Sagittula sp. P11: one gene and its partner. The protein of the gene in region 2 interacts with the protein of the main gene of each other region in a pairwise test. Links are inferred from orthologs where the notes say so. Each region holds a gene or a part of one and is shown on either strand. Other genes may lie near its edges. The genes, in order: nusG and rho.

What was found.
Region 1: the proteins of rho (region 2) and nusG interact in binary tests that used the Escherichia coli proteins (3 or more experiments, as listed by UniProt). The link is inferred for Sagittula sp. P11 from one-to-one orthologs.

What each region holds. Positions count from the first base shown.
Region 1 is NZ_CP021913.1:1,657,458-1,665,981, reverse strand. The notes cover bases 3,054-5,912. They hold nusG (transcription termination/antitermination protein NusG), read left to right. Parts: upstream 3,054-4,145; coding sequence 4,146-4,679; downstream 4,680-5,912. Other genes in these bases: CDO87_RS08120 (LysR substrate-binding domain-containing protein), read left to right, coding at 5,427-5,912; CDO87_RS08125 (DUF6647 family protein), read right to left, coding at 4,783-5,322; secE (preprotein translocase subunit SecE), read left to right, coding at 3,793-3,996; CDO87_RS08140 (hypothetical protein), read right to left, coding at 3,185-3,607. Also shown: CDO87_RS08165 (GNAT family N-acetyltransferase), read right to left, coding at 1-176; CDO87_RS08160 (zinc transporter ZntB), read left to right, coding at 293-1,285; CDO87_RS26690 (hypothetical protein), read right to left, coding at 1,406-1,807; CDO87_RS08145 (hypothetical protein), read right to left, coding at 2,502-2,966; more of CDO87_RS08120, read left to right, coding at 5,913-6,338; rplK (50S ribosomal protein L11), read left to right, coding at 6,536-6,988; rplA (50S ribosomal protein L1), read left to right, coding at 6,994-7,692; CDO87_RS08105 (DUF4105 domain-containing protein), read left to right, coding at 7,838-8,524. UniProt on the Escherichia coli protein: Part of the processive rRNA transcription and antitermination complex (rrnTAC). The complex forms an RNA-chaperone ring around the RNA exit tunnel of RNA polymerase (RNAP).
Region 2 is NZ_CP021913.1:2,090,992-2,099,480, reverse strand. What follows is about bases 844-3,667. They hold rho (transcription termination factor Rho), read left to right. Parts: upstream 844-1,531; coding sequence 1,532-2,803; downstream 2,804-3,667. Other genes in these bases: mnmE (tRNA uridine-5-carboxymethylaminomethyl(34) synthesis GTPase MnmE), read left to right, coding at 2,811-3,667; CDO87_RS10245 (nucleoside triphosphate pyrophosphatase), read right to left, coding at 844-993. Outside these bases: CDO87_RS10250 (shikimate dehydrogenase), read right to left, coding at 1-397; more of CDO87_RS10245, read right to left, coding at 394-843; more of mnmE, read left to right, coding at 3,668-4,094; tRNA uridine-5-carboxymethylaminomethyl(34) synthesis enzyme MnmG, read left to right, coding at 4,098-5,975; 16S rRNA (guanine(527)-N(7))-methyltransferase RsmG, read left to right, coding at 5,975-6,592; CDO87_RS10220 (ParA family protein), read left to right, coding at 6,585-7,394; CDO87_RS10215 (ParB/RepB/Spo0J family partition protein), read left to right, coding at 7,421-8,329; radical SAM family heme chaperone HemW, read right to left, coding at 8,326-8,489. UniProt on the Escherichia coli protein: Facilitates transcription termination by a mechanism that involves Rho binding to the nascent RNA, activation of Rho's RNA-dependent ATPase activity, and release of the mRNA from the DNA template.

The DNA of each region.
Region 1 (8,524 bases), 440 kb from region 2 along the record:
CCCCCGGCCCAAAGCGCAAAGACCCGCGCCCCGCTGGCGCGCAGCGCGTCGGAGGTCATGACGTGGCAGCTTTCCTCGGGCGATTGCGCGCGCATGTCGGCATGGTGGCGGGCCAGCAGCGCCTCGGCCGCGGGGGCGGGGCTGCGCAGCTCCTGCAAGGTCACTGTCTGGTCCATCGGTCATCGCCTTTCCCGCGTTGCGGCGACCCTTCGACGTTCCGGGGGGATCGTCAAGTCGCACGGCCTGCGCGTCGCCCATTGCGCAGGGCAAAAGCCGCTCTATCCTCCGCCAGATGACCACTCTCGTCCCCGTTACGCAGGACATGATCCTGCGCGCCTTTGCCCTTGACGGTCCCGATGCGGGCCGCCGCCTCGAACCTGCCGAAGTGCCGGAACTCCTGCGCCACGACACGCTGGCCTGGGTGCATCTGCGCGCCCAGCACGCCGACACGCCGTCGTGGATCGTCGGGAACCTGTCCTATCTCGATCCGACGATCATCGATGCGCTGGTGGCCGAGGAGACCCGCCCGCGTGTCACGCCGGTGGGCAACGGGCTGATCGTCATCCTGCGCGGCGTCAACACCATCGAGGGCGAGGCGCCGGAGGACATGGTCTCGGTCAGGTTGTGGATAGACCCGCACCGGATCGTGTCGCTGTCGATGCGGAAGGTGAAGGCGATCGAGGACATCGCCGAGAGCCTTGAGCGTGGCGGCGGGCCGAAGGACGCGGCGGAGTTCCTGGTGATGCTGACGGAGCGCCTGACCTACCGGATCGAGGCGTTCTGGCGCGAGGTCGACGACAAGGCCGACGACCTTGAGGAAGAAGTGCTGGAGGAGGTCCGGCCCGAGATGGCCGGCCGGCTGGTGGACCTGCGGCGCACCGCGATCATCCTGCGCCGCTACCTGCAGCCCCAGCGCGACGCGATGCGGACGCTGCAGGCGGTCCATCCCGACTGGGTGGAGGGCGACGACCTGCGGCAACTGGCAGAGGAGCTGGACGCGCTGGAGCGGGTGGTGGAGGACGCCGACGCGCTGCGCGACCGGATGGCGCTGGTGCGGGACGAGATGCAGAGCGCGCGGGACGAACGCCTGAACCGCAACCTCTACCTGCTGTCGATCCTCTCGGCGGTGTTTTTGCCGCTGGGGTTCCTGACGGGTCTTTTCGGGATCAATCTGGCGGGAATGCCGGGGGCAGAGTGGCCCTTGGCCTTCTGGGTGTTCACCGGCGCGCTCTGCGTCATCGGTGCCCTGCAGCTTGTGGTCCTGCGGCGGATGCGCTGGATCTGAGGGGGATCGGGGCGCGGACCCCCGGAAACGTATTGGCCGCACCCCCGTGGGGGCGCGGCATTGGCAACTTCGGTATCGCGCAGGCTGGGAGTGCGGGCCCGCGCGATACCTTGTGGCAGATCACTTCAGAACTGCACGGATGCCGTTGCGCAGTTCGTTCGAGTCACCGCCGGAGTGCACGACTGCGTTGATCTGGTGAACCTGGGTGTCGGTCAGGTTCGAGTAGTCGGCGTTCGGCAGCAGGATGAATGCCTCGGACGACAGGCGCGGGGCCGGAGCAGCGGAGGCAACGCCGGTCAGAAGAACGGTTGCGGCGAGGGTGGATGCGATAAGCGTTTTCATTTCATTTCTCCAGTTTGAGGTGGCGGCATCGGTGCCGCCGGTCTTGTTTGCGTCGGTGTTTGCTTCCGACACCGAACAAGTAGGCTTGCCGTCTGAGACATTGAAATCACGAAGAAATCTCGGATTGCTCGCGAAAACGTGTGCTTGAAATCGGCGACGGCCAAACGGGTCTTTGTGCATGAAGTGAGGCTTTTGGTGCGGCTCAAGCCCGCTTGGACAATCGGGCGTTCCGGCGGTTTCAAGGGGGTTCCCGGCGCGGCCGCGCGCGGGGCCTCGGAAAGGGGAAATTCGTGCTGTGCACAGTTCGTGTGCGGGAATGAAAAATCGGATTCCGCCCCTTGCGGCGCCCTTTTCGGGGCTGGGCGGACCCCCGGGGGCATGAGATTCCAGCGCGGTCCGGGGCGAATCCTGCGGGTCGGACGGGGGCGGTTCGGCCCGGGGCAGGGCGGCGCTTCGTGCCGGGGGGCGACTGTTCGCGGCGCGCGGCTCCTGGCCGTCGCGGGCGTGCGGGCCGATCAAGGCTGCGGGCAGGGCGGGCTGTTGCGCGGGGGGTGTCGGCGGGTGGTGCCGGTGCAGACCGGCGGGCCGGGCGCTGCCCGCGGATCGCGTTGGAAGGCGGCGCAAATTCCCTGACAAAGACGTCTTGATTTCACCCGCTGGCCCGTGTACCTGACGGCACGGCCTGAAGGGGTATAGCTCAGCTGGTAGAGCGACGGTCTCCAAAACCGTAGGTCGCGGGTTCGAACCCTGCTGCCCCTGCCATTCCTCCGGACATCGATGTCATGCCAGTGCTGCCGTTGCAGCGGAGGTTTCGTGTGCGCACGAAAAAGGGGCCGCCCGAAGGCAGCCCCGTACTTGCTAACAGGAACCTGGATTATTCGATGCCGAGGTAAGCGCGCATTTCGCGCTTCTTCTCGTTCTCGTTGCCGTCGCCGTTCATGATCGAGATCAGGGCGGCGGTCTGCTGTTCGGTCAGGGTCGATGCGTCCAGCTCGGGGATGTACGCTTCGATCTGGTTCACGTTGAACGTGCCTTCGTCGTTCATGTCGTCGATTTCGTCGGCTTCAGCCACTTCGGGCAGCGGCTCGTCGACGGCCACGGCCGGCGGGTTGTCGGACTGGAACTCGCCCAGGTAGGCTTCCATCTGGCGGGACTTCTCGTTCTCGTTGCCCGGGCCGTTGGCGATGCCGATCAGGGTGTTGACCTGCTCGTCGCTCAGCGCCTCGACGTTCACGTTCGGAAGGAACGTGGAAATGGTGTTCTCGTCAAAGCTGGTTTGCGCCACGGCGCCGGTTGCAATGACGGACACGAGTGCGGTTGCGGTCAGAAAACGTTTCATAAGGATGTCTCCTTTTCATCTTCGTGGGCGGTGCAGTGCACCTCTTTGGCCGTGCTGTTCTGCACCTGCCTTGCACAAGAACAACCGCCTTCCCCAATGATCGTTCCAAGAAAATTCGATTATTTTTCAAATTCTTACGATGCCGTGACCGGGTGTGAGCGGGCACGAGAAAGGGGCCGCTGAAAGCGGCCCCCTTCCGGGTAGAACTGTGACCTGGATCACATTTCGAGAGTGTCGATGTAGGTCTTGATCGCCTCTTCGTCGTTGGTCGCCAGGACGGCGCGCAGCTCTGCGAACTGCTCGTCGGTGATCGAGTAGATGTCGACGCCCGGTGCGTAGGTCATCATCGCCTCGATCTCGGCGTCGGTCAGACCTTCGGGGTAGAGGGTGATTTCCAGCTCGGGGTTGTTCGTCTTGAACTCGCCCAGGTAGGCGCGCATCTGGCGCTCTTTCGTCTCTTCGTTGCCTTCGCCGTTGATGGTGGCCATCAGGGAAGCGACCTGGGCGTCGGGCAGCATCTCGACGTTCACCTCGGGAATGAAGGTGTTGATCTCGTTTGCGTTGAAGCTGCTCTCGCTCTGGGCCATTGCGCCGGTTGCGATCACGGAAATAAGGGCGGTTGCGGTCAGAATACGTTTCATGTCAGATCCTTTTAGGTTTCTGCTGCGTCGGCGGCGTGTTTGCCGTGGCGCTCTGGGGGGTAAACCTCCCCGAGCCGAAAAGGTTCATTCGATTCATTCACGCATCCGGGAGCGGCTCACGCCTTGCTTTTGCCGGCCCCTGCGCGTACATGCCCACGAAACCGCAGCACACGGGACATTCACGCATGGCGACGACCAACCCGATCACGTTCATCCAGCAGGTCCGCGCAGAAGTGGCCAAGATCGTCTGGCCGACCCGGCGCGAAGTCACGCTGACCAGCATCATGGTCTTCATCATGGCGGCGCTGACGGCGGTCTTCTTTGCGCTGGTGGACCTGGCGATCCGGTCCGGTCTGACGGGTATCCTGACCTACTTCGGCGGCAGCTGAAGTCGGGCGCAGGGGCGCTCCGGCCCTTGCCATCCGGTTTCGGACGGTGTAACGGACGGGTCCAGTTTCCGGCGCGCGGCTATAAAGGCTCGCGCGCCGTTTCATTTCCGGAAGGCGCCCCGTTCGGGGGCGGAATGATCGAGGTCGACATGGCAAAGCGGTGGTATTCGGTGAGCGTTCTCTCGAACTTCGAGAAGAAGATCGCCGAGCAGATCAGGACATCGGTTGAGGAGCAGGGGCTTCAGGACCAGATCGACGAGGTCATGGTCCCGACCGAAGAAGTCATCGAGGTGCGGCGCGGCAAGAAGGTGACGACCGAGCGTCGCTTCATGCCCGGCTACGTGCTGGTTCACATGGAGATGTCGGACCGCGGCTATCACCTGATTTCCAACATCAACCGGGTGACCGGCTTCCTCGGTCCGCAGGGCCGTCCGATGCCGATGCGCGATGCGGAGGTGGAGGCGATCCTCGGCCGCGTGCAGGAAAGCGACGAGGCGCCCCGGACGCTCATCCATTTCGAGATCGGCGAGCGGGTCAAGGTCAACGACGGTCCGTTCGAGGGCTTCGACGGCATGGTCGAGGGCGTCGACGAGGACAACCAGCGCCTGTCGGTGTCGGTGTCGATCTTCGGCCGCGAGACCCCGGTGGAGCTGGACTTCACCCAGGTGTCGAAGCAGGGCTGAGCCCTTCGCGCCGCCGGTCATTAGCGACGGCGCATATCTTCTGGCAGATCCTTCGGGCCCGTGCATCCGCGCGGGCCTTTTCCTTTGCTGCGGGCGGGGCCGGTCAGTCGGGGTGGATGTCGCGGCGTGTGCAGCCTGCCTCCAGCACGACGGCGATCCAGTTGATGTCCGCTTCGAGGCCGAGGTCCGCCAGCCACTCTTCCTGCAGGCGGTAGGCGGGCAGTTCCTGCGCGCCCGCGCAGTACCAGTGGCCCGCCTCTTCCTGCCGGTAATGCGTCAGTTCGTGCAGGAGCACGCCCACGTCGTAGGGGTTTTTCATGTCCCACGGGCGCACGAGGAAGATGGTGTCGGCCTCGGGGTCGTACATGCCGCGCGCCATGCCTTCCTGGGATGCGTGACGCGCGGTGTGCAGGCTGGCCGCGCGGGCCGCGCCGATCCACCGGACAAGGGGCGGCCCGTCGCGCCGGGGCAGGTCGGAATGGGTGTCCAGCCAGTCGTCGAGGTGCGAGACGAGCGCCCCGATGGTGGGGGCGTCGCGCCAGGCCAGCGGGTCTGCGTCGGCGGCGACGGTGGCGGGTGCCATGCAGACGAGTGTCATCAGGGCGCAGCCGAGCGGCGCGCCGAAGCGGTGAAAGGGGCTCATGTCCGGCCTCGTTCGAATTTTGAGAGTTGGTGAGAAGATGCTACGATCGGCCCGTCACCGGCGCAAAAGACCAATTTTCACCAGCCGTTGAAAGGAATTCAGCCATGGGGCGCAAATTCCCTCCGTTCGCGGCCGTGCGGGCCTTCGAGGCCGCGGCCCGGCATCTCAGCTTCAAGGCCGCCGCAGAGGAGCTGTGCCTGACCCCCTCTGCCGTCAGTCACCAGATCAAGGCGCTTGAGGCGTTCCTCGACACCGCGCTGTTCGAGCGCACGGGCGGCCGGATCTCCCTGACGCTGACCGGGCGCGGCTATGCCGGGAAGATGACCGGGCTGCTGGATGCCTTCGAGGACTCCACCCGTTCGGTGAAGGAGGCGGGCGCGCGGCCGTTCCGTGTCCTCTGCACGCCGGGCTTTGCGGCGCGATGGCTGGTGCCCCGGCTGGACCGGCTGGGATTCGGCGACCGCGTGCGGCTGCGGGTGTCGGTCGGGGCGCCCTCGACCGATTTCGCCGCGAACGACAGCGACCTTGTGATCCAGTGGGCTGACGATCCCGTGCCCGGCGTCGTCACCGAGCCGTTCATGACCTCTGCCCGCTACCCGGTGATCTCGCCCGCGCTGCGGGAGCGGGAAGATGTGCGGGTGCCGTCCGACCTGCTGCGGCTGCGGCTGATGCACGACGAGGTCCTGGACGCCTGGGACGAATGGTTCGACGCGGCGGGGGTGGCGCCGCGCGCCCTGCCGCGCGGGCCGGTCTTTCCGAACTGCGAACTGGCAACGACGGCGGCGGAACAGGGGCAGGGCGTGGCGCTGGCCTATGACATGATGGTGCGCGGAACGCTGGAGGCGGGACGGCTGGAGCGGCTGTTCGACACGGTGACGCTGCCGGTCACGATCTACTCTGTCGCCTATCCGGAGGCGCGGGCCGACGATCCGATGATCCGGAGCTTCCGGGACTGGGTCTTTGCCGAGATGGAGCGGGACGGTGCACCGCTGCTGGCCCGTCCTGCCGCAGAATAGCGCGCGACGGCAGGCCGCCCTTCGGAATCACTTGCCAAACCGCCGCCGAGGTTATATGCGGCGCCCCTGTTGCTGCGGAACCGTCAGGTTGCGCGCAATCCACCGTGGGAGGCGAGGGTCACGCGAGATCCGGACCTGACCACGCCACAAGAAGCCCCTTCGACGCGTCGCGGGGGAGATGGAAAAGGAGAAAGCCGATGGCAAAGAAGCTCGCCGGCAAGATGAAGCTGCAGATCCCTGCAGGCAAGGCCAACCCCTCCCCGCCGGTCGGTCCGGCGCTGGGTCAGCGCGGCATCAACATCATGGAATTCTGCAAGGCGTTCAACGCCAAGACGCAGGAAATGGAGCCCGGCGCGCCGTGCCCGACCGTGATCACCTACTACCAGGACAAGTCCTTCACGATGGACATCAAGACGCCCCCCGCGTCTTACTACCTGAAGAAGGCCGCCGGTCTGAAGCCCGTGGGCAAGCGTAACCGCCCCCGCGGTGCCGAGAAGCCGGGCCGTGAGACCATCGCACACGTCACCGTGGCGCAGGTCCGCGAGATCGCCGAAGCCAAGATGAAGGACCTTTCGGCGAACGACGTCGAAGCGGCAATGCAGATCATCCTGGGCTCCGCCCGGTCGATGGGCATCGAGGTGAAAGGGTAATCGTCATGGCAAAACTTGGTAAGCGCACCCGTGCAGCCCGCGAAGCCTTCGAAGGCAAGGAAAACATCACCGTCGAGGAAGCCGTTTCCCTGATCAAGTCGAACTCCAATGCGAAGTTCGACGAGACCGTGGAAATCGCGATGAACCTCGGTGTCGACCCGCGTCACGCCGACCAGATGGTCCGCGGCGTGGTCGGCCTGCCGAACGGCACCGGCAAGACCGTCCGCGTGGCAGTCTTTGCACGTGGCCCGAAGGCTGACGAGGCGAAGGAAGCCGGTGCGGACATCGTCGGCGCCGAAGACCTGATGGAAACCATCCAGGGCGGCACCATCGAGTTCGACCGTTGCATCGCGACGCCGGACATGATGCCGATCGTCGGTCGTCTGGGCAAGATCCTCGGCCCGCGGAACCTGATGCCGAACCCGAAGGTCGGCACCGTGACCATGGACGTCAAGGAAGCCGTCGAGGCAGCCAAGGGCGGTCAGGTCCAGTTCAAGGCGGAGAAGGCCGGTGTCGTGCACGCAGGTGTCGGCAAGGTTTCCTTCGACGAGGCCAAGCTGGCCGAGAACATCCGCGCGTTCGTGAACGCCGTGTCCGCGGCCAAGCCGACGGGCGCGAAGGGCACCTACATGAAGAAGATCTCGCTGTCTTCCTCCATGGGCCCGGGCGTCACCGTCGACGTGTCGAACGCGACCGGCAACTGAGCCGACCGCTCCAGGAATTGAAGGAGGGCGTCCCGCCGGGGCGCCCTTTTTCTTTGGGACTGTCCGAAGGGGCTGTCAGGAGGGGGCGGGCAGGGTCAGGGTATCCCGCCTTTGCCGTTTCCCGGCGGCGCGGTAAGACGGCGGCATGAAGCGCGTTCTCAAGGTTTTCGCCATCGCCGTGGCCGCAATCGCCGTGGTCCTCTACCTGCCGTGGGTGGTTCTGCTGCCGTCGCACGACCGCGACTGGCGCGCCGATCACAGCCGTCTGCCGCTGGTCTCTGCCGGAGAGGAGGCGGCGGTGATCCGCAATATCCGCAACTGGGATTACGCCCCCGACGGCAGCGTCGCGCGCGAGGCCTGGATCAACGCGACCCTCGTCCCCGAGGAGCTGGAGCAGGCCTATTTCGTGGTCGAGCCGTTCACCGGCAGCGAGGCCATCGCCCACACCATGCTGTCCTTCCGCTTTCGCGACGGGAAGACCTATGTCGCCTCCGTCGAGGCGCGGCGCGAAGAGGGCGAGAGCTACAACGCGCCGCTGGCCGCCGTGCTGCCGGTCTTCGAGTACTTCTTTGTCTGGACGACCGAGCGCGACATGTTCGGCAATTCGGAGTTCTGGGCGGGCGATCAGCTGTACCTCTACCCGCTGTCGATCCCCATCGAGCAGCAGCGCGCCGTGCTAAAGGCGATGCTGCGCGAGAGCGAGGAACTGGTGACGGAGCCGCGCTGGTACAACACGCTGTTTTCCAACTGCACCAACGTGCTGGCCCGGGCGGTGAACCGGACAAAGCGCGGGGTGGTGCCCTTCGACAAGTCATGGGTGCTGACCGGCTAC
Region 2 (8,489 bases):
CGAACACCACCGCCGGCCCGGCGGAGGGATCCCAATCCGGCGCCGACTGCCTGAGGTTCTCGGTGAACCCATAACCGTCGGTGTTGTCGGCGTGGATCCTGCCGTCCTTTCTAAAGATCAGGGTGTTCGCCGCGCCGATCAGCGTCGCCCGGTCAGACGCGAGATCGGCAATCTCCAGGATCTTCTCCTTGTAAGGGATCGTGACGTTGACGCCCATGAAACCGAGTTCCGGCAAGAGCCGGATGGTCTCGGCGAGTTTGTCGGCGGGCACCTCGATGGGAATATAGTGTCCCGGAATCCCGTGCTTCCTGAGCCAGTGCGCGAACAGACGCGGCGACCTCGAATGCGCGATGGGCTTGCCGATGACGGCGGCGAGAGGAATTCGAGGCAGGGTCATGAAGGGATGGTTCCTCTGACGGACAGGAAGTTGAGCAGTTCGAGCATGGGGAGCCCGAGAATCGTGAAATGGCTGCCTTCTACGCGCGCGAAGAGACGTATGCCTTCCTTCTCGAGCTTGTAGCCACCGACGGAGGAGCCGACGTCAGGCCAGTTCCTGTCGAGGTAGGCGTCGAGGTAGGCGTCCGAAAAGGTGCGCATCGTCAGCCGCGCGGTGCCGACGTGCCGCCAGACCGACTTACCCTCTTCATAGATGACGGCTGCGGAGAGAAGCTGATGTGTCTCGCCGCGCAGAGAGACAAGCTGACCGCGCGCCTCTTCGCGGCTGACAGGTTTCGACAGGATGGCGCCCTTGAACGCCAGCACCTGATCACAACCCAGAACCAGGCCTGACGGATGCCGCCCGGACACCTTCTGCGCCTTAGCTTCTGCCAGGGTATCGGCGATATCCCGCGGCGTCGCGCCTTCGGCAAGCAGCGATTCCCGAATCATGTCTTCGTCGATCCGGGCGGGCTCTGACGCGACGTTCAGGCCGGCGGACCGGAGCAGGCTGGCGCGGATTTCGGAGCCGGAAGCGAGGATCAGGTCCTCTTTCATGGGGATAAATCTTGGTATGAGTGTGTGGGCTGGATCGATGACGTTTGTGCGAAAATTCGGTTCTACATGCAAGCACGGGAAAGATCGCGAGTTCCGCCCTCGCCCTTCGCCGGGCTTGCCCATGTTGACGAGGATATCTCATGGCGCGTGACAATCGCGGTCGGATGCTGTTCATCCCGTGGTTTTCCAACCCCGCTCCTGCGCGATTTCATATGCATAAATTATTGAAATAAATAAATATTTCTAAGTTCATTGTCAGGTCGTCCAGAGACGATCCCCGAAGTTCTCCATAGGTCGGCGGCGTGTTGGTAAGTGTGTTTACCGTTCCTTAATCCACAGAAATCCCGCTCCCATATCACTTCAAAAACCTTTCTAAATCTTTACTTTATCTATCTTGGAATGACCGGGGACACCGCCCGGAAGTCAGGCATTGACTTCGGATGGTCGGAAGGACTACCTCTCTGTCGTTCCTGTTCTGGATCATGTTCTCCCTAGAAACGAAGAAAGCGCGACACCTCTTGCTGTCGCGATGTGGCGTATGAGCGAAGAAAAACTGAACCTTGCCGATCTGAAAGCGCAAAGCCCCAAGGACCTCTTGGCCATGGCGGAAGAGCTGGAGATCGAGAACGCCTCGACCATGCGCAAGGGCGAGATGATGTTCCAGATCCTCCGGGAGCGCGCCGACGAAGGCTGGCTCATCTACGGGGACGGCGTTCTGGAGGTGCTTCAGGACGGTTTCGGTTTCCTCCGCTCTCCGGAGGCGAACTACCTGCCGGGTCCGGATGACATCTACGTATCGCCCGACATGATCCGGAAGTATTCGCTGCGGACCGGGGACAGCATCGAGGGCGAGATCCGAGCGCCTGACAATGAGGAGCGCTACTTTGCCCTGGTGTCCGTAGCTGCGATCAACTTCGAAGATCCGGAACGGGCACGCCACAAGATCGCCTTCGACAACCTGACGCCGCTGTATCCCGATGAACGCCTGAAGATGGAGATCGAGGATCCGACCATCAAGGACCGTTCCGCCCGGATCATCGACCTGGTGTCGCCCATCGGCAAGGGCCAGCGGTCGCTGATCGTCGCGCCGCCGCGCACGGGTAAGACGGTGCTGCTGCAGAACATCGCGGCGTCGATCGAGAAGAACCACCCGGAGTGCTACCTGATCGTCCTTCTGATCGACGAGCGTCCGGAAGAAGTGACCGACATGCAGCGTTCGGTGAAAGGCGAGGTGATCTCCTCGACCTTCGACGAACCGGCGACACGGCACGTGGCCGTCAGTGAAATGGTGATCGAGAAGGCCAAGCGTCTTGTCGAACATAAACGAGATGTTGTTATTCTTCTCGACTCCATCACAAGACTTGGTAGGGCGTTCAACACTGTTGTTCCGTCGTCCGGCAAGGTCCTGACCGGCGGTGTCGATGCAAACGCCCTGCAACGTCCGAAGCGTTTCTTCGGTGCAGCCCGGAACATCGAGGAAGGCGGTTCGCTGACCATCATCGCGACGGCGCTGATCGACACGGGTTCGCGTATGGACGAAGTCATCTTCGAAGAATTCAAGGGCACCGGCAACTCCGAGATCGTGCTGGACCGCAAGGTTGCGGACAAGCGGGTCTTCCCGGCGATCGACATCCTCAAGTCCGGTACGCGGAAGGAGGACCTGCTGGTCGACAAGATTGATCTGCAGAAGACATTTGTGCTGCGCCGTATCCTGAACCCGATGGGTACGACCGACGCGATCGAATTCCTTCTGTCGAAGCTCAAGCAGACCAAGACCAACTCCGAATTCTTCGATTCGATGAACAGCTGACGCAGCCATGGATACGATCTTCGCCTTGGCGTCAGCGCCGGGTCGGTCCGGTGTCGCAGTGGTCCGCGTGTCCGGAGATCGTTCCTGGGAGGCCGTGAAGGCGCTTGCGGGATCGGTTCCCGAACCGCGGCGCATGGTCCTGCGCACCTTGCGGGACCGGTCTGGCGTGCAGCTCGACGAAGCGATGGTTGTGGCCTTTGCGGCTGGGTCCAGCTTCACCGGCGAGGAGTCCGCCGAGTTCCATCTGCATGGAAGCATTGCGGTCGTGCGCGCGGTTCTTGCTGAGCTCGCGCTGGTGGATGGCTGCCGACCGGCGCAACCGGGGGAATTTACGCGCCGGGCGTTGGAAAATGGCTGCATGGACTTTACCCAGGTCGAAGCTCTTGCCGATCTGATCGAGGCGGAGACAGAAGCGCAACGGAAACAGGCGCTTGCCGTCTTGTCCGGGGCGTTGTCGGGTCGGGTGTCCGAATGGCGTCAGAAGCTGGTGCGCGCGGCGTCCTTGCTGGAAGTGACGATTGACTTCGTGGATGAGGACGTGCCCGTCGATGTGACGGATGAGGTCATCGGTCTTTTGAAGGACGTCTTGTCCGACATTCAGAGCGAGCTTCGTGGACTCGATGCGGCGGAGCGCGTTCGTCTTGGGTTCGAGGTGGCGATTGTTGGTCCCCCGAACGCGGGCAAGTCCACCCTGCTGAACCATCTTGCAGGCCGAGATGCGGCAATCACTTCGGAAATTGCCGGCACGACACGGGACGTGATTGAGGTGCGCATGGAGGTTGGCGGTCTTCCGGTGACATTCCTGGACACAGCCGGTTTGCGGGAAACGCAGGATCCTGTGGAACGCCTGGGTATCGATCTTGCGCGTCGGCGGGCAGAAGCCGCCGACCTGCGTGTGCACTTGGTGGAGCATGGCGGCCAGCCGGAAATCGAAGTAAGGTGCGGTGATGTTGTTCGCTGGGCCAAAGATGATTCAGGTGTGTACGAGGACGGACTTTCCGGCCGGACAGGGTTCGGTGTGCCGTTGCTCCTGTCCCGGATTGAGGAGGTCCTTTCTGAGCGGACGGCCGGGATGGGCCTAACGTCGCGGGAGCGGCATCGGGATAGCCTGATACGGAGCCGAACCTATCTGGAACAGGCCGTATCTGGTCTGGAAGACGGAATGAGTGAAGTCGATATTCTGAGTGAGGATATTCGGCTGGGAATTCGCCAACTGGAAGTTCTCGTTGGCAAGGTTGAAGTTGAGCACTTGCTGGACGAGATATTCTCGTCGTTTTGCATCGGGAAGTGAGGAGTGTTTCACGTGAAACAATCGACGTTCGATGTTGTAGTCGTTGGCGCCGGGCACGCGGGCGCTGATGCTGCGGCCGCTTCTGCCAGGATGGGCGCAAAAACAGCGCTTGTGACGCTCAAAAAAACCGATCTTGGCGTGATGTCCTGTAATCCGGCGATCGGCGGTCTCGGCAAAGGGCATCTTGTGCGGGAGATCGACGCATTGGATGGCGTGATGGGGCGCGTTGCCGATTACGCAGGAATCCAGTTTCGTCTTCTGAACCGCCGTAAAGGCCCCGCCGTTCAAGGCCCGCGCGCGCAGGCTGACCGTAAACGGTATGCGGAAAAGATGCGGGAGACGCTTACCTCGGTCGAGAACTTGGAGATCGTCGAAGCCGAGGTGGTAGACTTTTCCATTGAGGGTGGGCGCATTTGCGGTGTGGTCCTGCGCGACGGACAGAGTATCTCGGCCCGGTCCGTCGTCCTGACCAGTGGCACTTTCCTGCGCGGCATCATTCATATCGGTGATCGCTCTTACCCCGGCGGGAGGGTCGGTGACGACCCCGCGGTTCGCCTGGCGGAGCGCATAGACGAGTTGGGTCTTCCGCTCGGTCGTTTGAAAACCGGCACACCGCCCAGACTGAACGGAAAGACGATTGCATGGGGTGGGCTCGAACAGCAACCCGGAGATGAGGATCCGGTCCTCTTCTCTTTCCTCTCCAAGGCACCAGAAGCACGGCAGATTTCCTGTGGGATCACATACACAAACGCCAGGACCCACGAGATCATTCGGGAAAACCTCGGACGGTCCGCCATGTACGGGGGTCATATCCAGGGGATCGGGCCCAGGTATTGCCCGTCCATCGAAGACAAGGTGGTGCGGTTTGCAGAGAAAGAGTCGCATCAGGTCTTTCTGGAACCGGAAGGCCTCGACACCGATACCGTCTACCCCAACGGAATCTCCACGTCGCTACCCGCGGAGGTTCAGGAGGATTACGTTCGCAGCATTGCAGGACTGGAAAATGTCGAGATCCTGCAACCGGGCTACGCCATCGAATACGATTTTGTCGATCCGACCTCTCTCGATTCCACCCTGCGGGTGAAACAACTCGAAGGTCTGTATCTGGCCGGACAAATCAATGGCACGACTGGCTACGAAGAAGCCGCCGCTCAGGGTCTTGTTGCGGGCTTGAATGCCGCGGCCAATGCCTTGGGGCGAGACCGGATACAGTTCTCGCGTACCGACAGCTACATTGGCGTGATGATTGACGATCTGACGACCCGCTCCGTGACGGAGCCTTACCGGATGTTTACCAGCCGCGCCGAGTTCCGCCTGTCCCTCCGCGCCGACAACGCGGACCAGCGTCTGACGCCAAGGGCCATTGATCTGGGCATCGTTTCTGAAGAACGCGCCAAGGCATTCACTCAGAAAATGGAAGCTTTGAATGCCGGCAAACGTCTTTTGGAAGAGACGTCCTTCACGCCCTCGCAGGTGAAGACGTTGGGAATAGCGGTCAATCAGGATGGAACGCGTCGTTCAGGTTTCCAGCTTCTGTCTTTCAAAGACGTTACACTCGCTCATTTGTCGAAACTGGAACCGGCGTTCCTTGGCATCGACGAAGCCACCGGTGCTCAGATCGAGAAAGAAGCGCTTTATGCGAATTACCTGGATCGCCAAGCCAGAGACGTTGATACGCTGAGGCGCGACGAGGCTGTTCGCATACCGCTCGATTTCGATTTCCATGCGCTTCCGAGCTTGTCCAACGAGCTTCGGAAAAAACTGGATGATGTGCGGCCCGAATCCATCGCTCAGGCATCGCGTATTGAAGGAATGACCCCTGCTGCCTTGATGCTCATCCTCGCCAAGCTGCGGCAATTAGAGCGCAAGACAGTCGCGTGATGGATCTGAACCTTGGACCAGTGCTGAATGTTTCACGTGAAACATCGGAGAAGCTCGAGCACTATCTTTCGCTCCTTAAAAAGTGGAACCCGGTCATAAACCTGGTTTCACAAAACACCTTGAACGATGCTGCAAGTCGCCATTTTCAGGATTCTGCCCAGCTCATGGATCTGATCCCTGGGAAAAGCCGAAAACTGGCCGATCTCGGTTCTGGCGGAGGGTTCCCCGGCCTCGTGATTGCTATTCTGGCCGAGGAATCGCACCCGGAACTGAAGGTCACGCTCATCGAGTCGGACCAACGGAAGGCGAGCTTCCTGCGCACCGTTCTGCGCGAAACCCAGGTTGATGCAAATGTCGTCTGCAAGCGCATTATGGATCTTCCCGCCCTGGCGGCAGATATCCTGACCGCGCGCGCCTTGGCCCCTCTTCCGGCCCTTTGCCAGTTCGCCAGCCACCATCTGAAGCCAACAGGCATAGCCCTGTTTCCCAAAGGGAAAACTTGGGGAAAAGAGCTCGAAGATGCACGCGCGCAATGGCAATTCGGTTATACTGCGCATACAAGCAAGACAGACGCAGATGCCGTCGTTCTGGAAATACGAGATCTCGCACATGACTGATCCACTGCGGCCAAACGGGCCTCGAATCATTGCCGTTGCAAACCAGAAGGGCGGCGTCGGCAAGACGACCACGACGATCAATCTGGGCGCAGCGCTGTGCGAACTGGGCCAGAAAGTTCTGGTTGTCGATCTGGACCCTCAGGGCAACGCATCGACTGGTCTAGGGATCGAGCCAGAAGATCGTGAATATACGACCTACGAGCTCCTGCTGGACGAGGCCGACCTCGATTCCGTGATCCTCTCCACGTCGACGGAAAATCTTCACCTGATCCCAGCGACCGTCGATCTCAGCTCCGCCGATATCGAGCTGATCTCGAACGAAAAACGCAGCTACCTTCTGCACGATGCCCTGCGCCAACCCGCCATGGCGAAGCTGGACTTTGACGTTGTCCTGATCGATTGCCCGCCCTCGCTTAACCTTCTGACGGTGAACGCGATGGTTGCCTCGCATTCCGTGCTCGTGCCGCTGCAAAGCGAATTCTTCGCTCTCGAAGGTCTGTCGCAACTCATGCTGACCATTCGCGAAGTCCGCCAGTCAGCAAATCCCAGCCTCCGGATCGAGGGCATCGTCCTGACGATGTACGACGCACGGAACAACCTGTCCCAACTGGTCGAAGCGGACGCGCGCTCCAATCTCGGCGATCTGGTCTTCAGCACAGTCATCCCCCGGAATGTCCGCGTCAGCGAAGCGCCGTCTTATGCCCTGCCCGTTCTGGCCTACGACACGGCCTCGAAGGGCGCCCAAGCCTATCGCGCACTCGCGGCAGAACTCATCAAGAAGAACGAAAAACACGCAGCCTAAGGATCGGCGTGACAGAGGAGGCTCACATGGCAGAGAAAAAAGACAACCGTCGCGGCCTTGGTCGTGGCCTGTCGGCGCTGATGGCAGACGTGACACCGGCCGCGGACAGCGCCCCGCAGGAAGGTCCCCGCCGCCCGGACCGCTTGCTCCCGATCGAGCAGTTGCGCCCGAACCCGGACCAGCCGCGCCGGACCTTCACGCAGGAACACCTGGACGACCTCGCGAACTCCATCCGCACCAAGGGCGTCATCCAGCCGCTCATTGTCCGGCAGGATCCCAATGACGCGAACATGTATGAAATCGTCGCGGGCGAACGCCGGTGGCGCGCCGCGCAAATGGCGCAGCTCCACGAGGTGCCCGTCCTTGTCCGCGATTTCAACGACACCGAAGTCCTCGAAATCGCAATCATCGAGAACATTCAACGGGCCGACCTGAACCCGATGGAAGAGGCTGCAGGCTACCGCCAGCTGATGTTCAAGTTCGGTCACACTCAGGAAAAGCTGGCCGAGGCGCTCGGCAAAAGCCGCTCGCACATCGCGAACCTGATGCGGCTTCTGAACCTGCCGGAAAGCGTTCAGGAAATGGTCTCCGAGGGCAGCCTCAGCGCCGGCCATGCCCGCGCGCTGATCACGGCGCCGAACCCCGAAGTGCTCGCAACGACCATCGTTGAAAAGGGTCTTTCCGTCCGTGATACGGAAAAGCTCGTCAAATCTGGTCCCAACCCGGACAAGCCCCGCAAGCCCTCGACCGACGGCGCCTTCCAGATGGACAAGGACGCCGACACGAAGGCGCTCGAAGCGGACCTCTCCGCGGCTCTTGGCATGAAGGTTCAGATCGACCACAAGCCGGGGCAAGAGAAAGGCAGACTGTCGATTTCCTACGACACGCTGGAACATCTCGACGCGCTCTGCGGGCTGCTGAGCACGTACCGTTAAGGCAGAAGCGCCTCGATCACTGAGTTCAGAACCAGGCGTCCCCGGGGGGTTGCGATCAACCTTCCGGCGGACAATTCCAGAAGCTCCATCTCCTGCAGAGACGCAACTTGCGCCGATTGGGCGACATTCAGCGACATCTGGTGTAACCTCGCCAAATCAA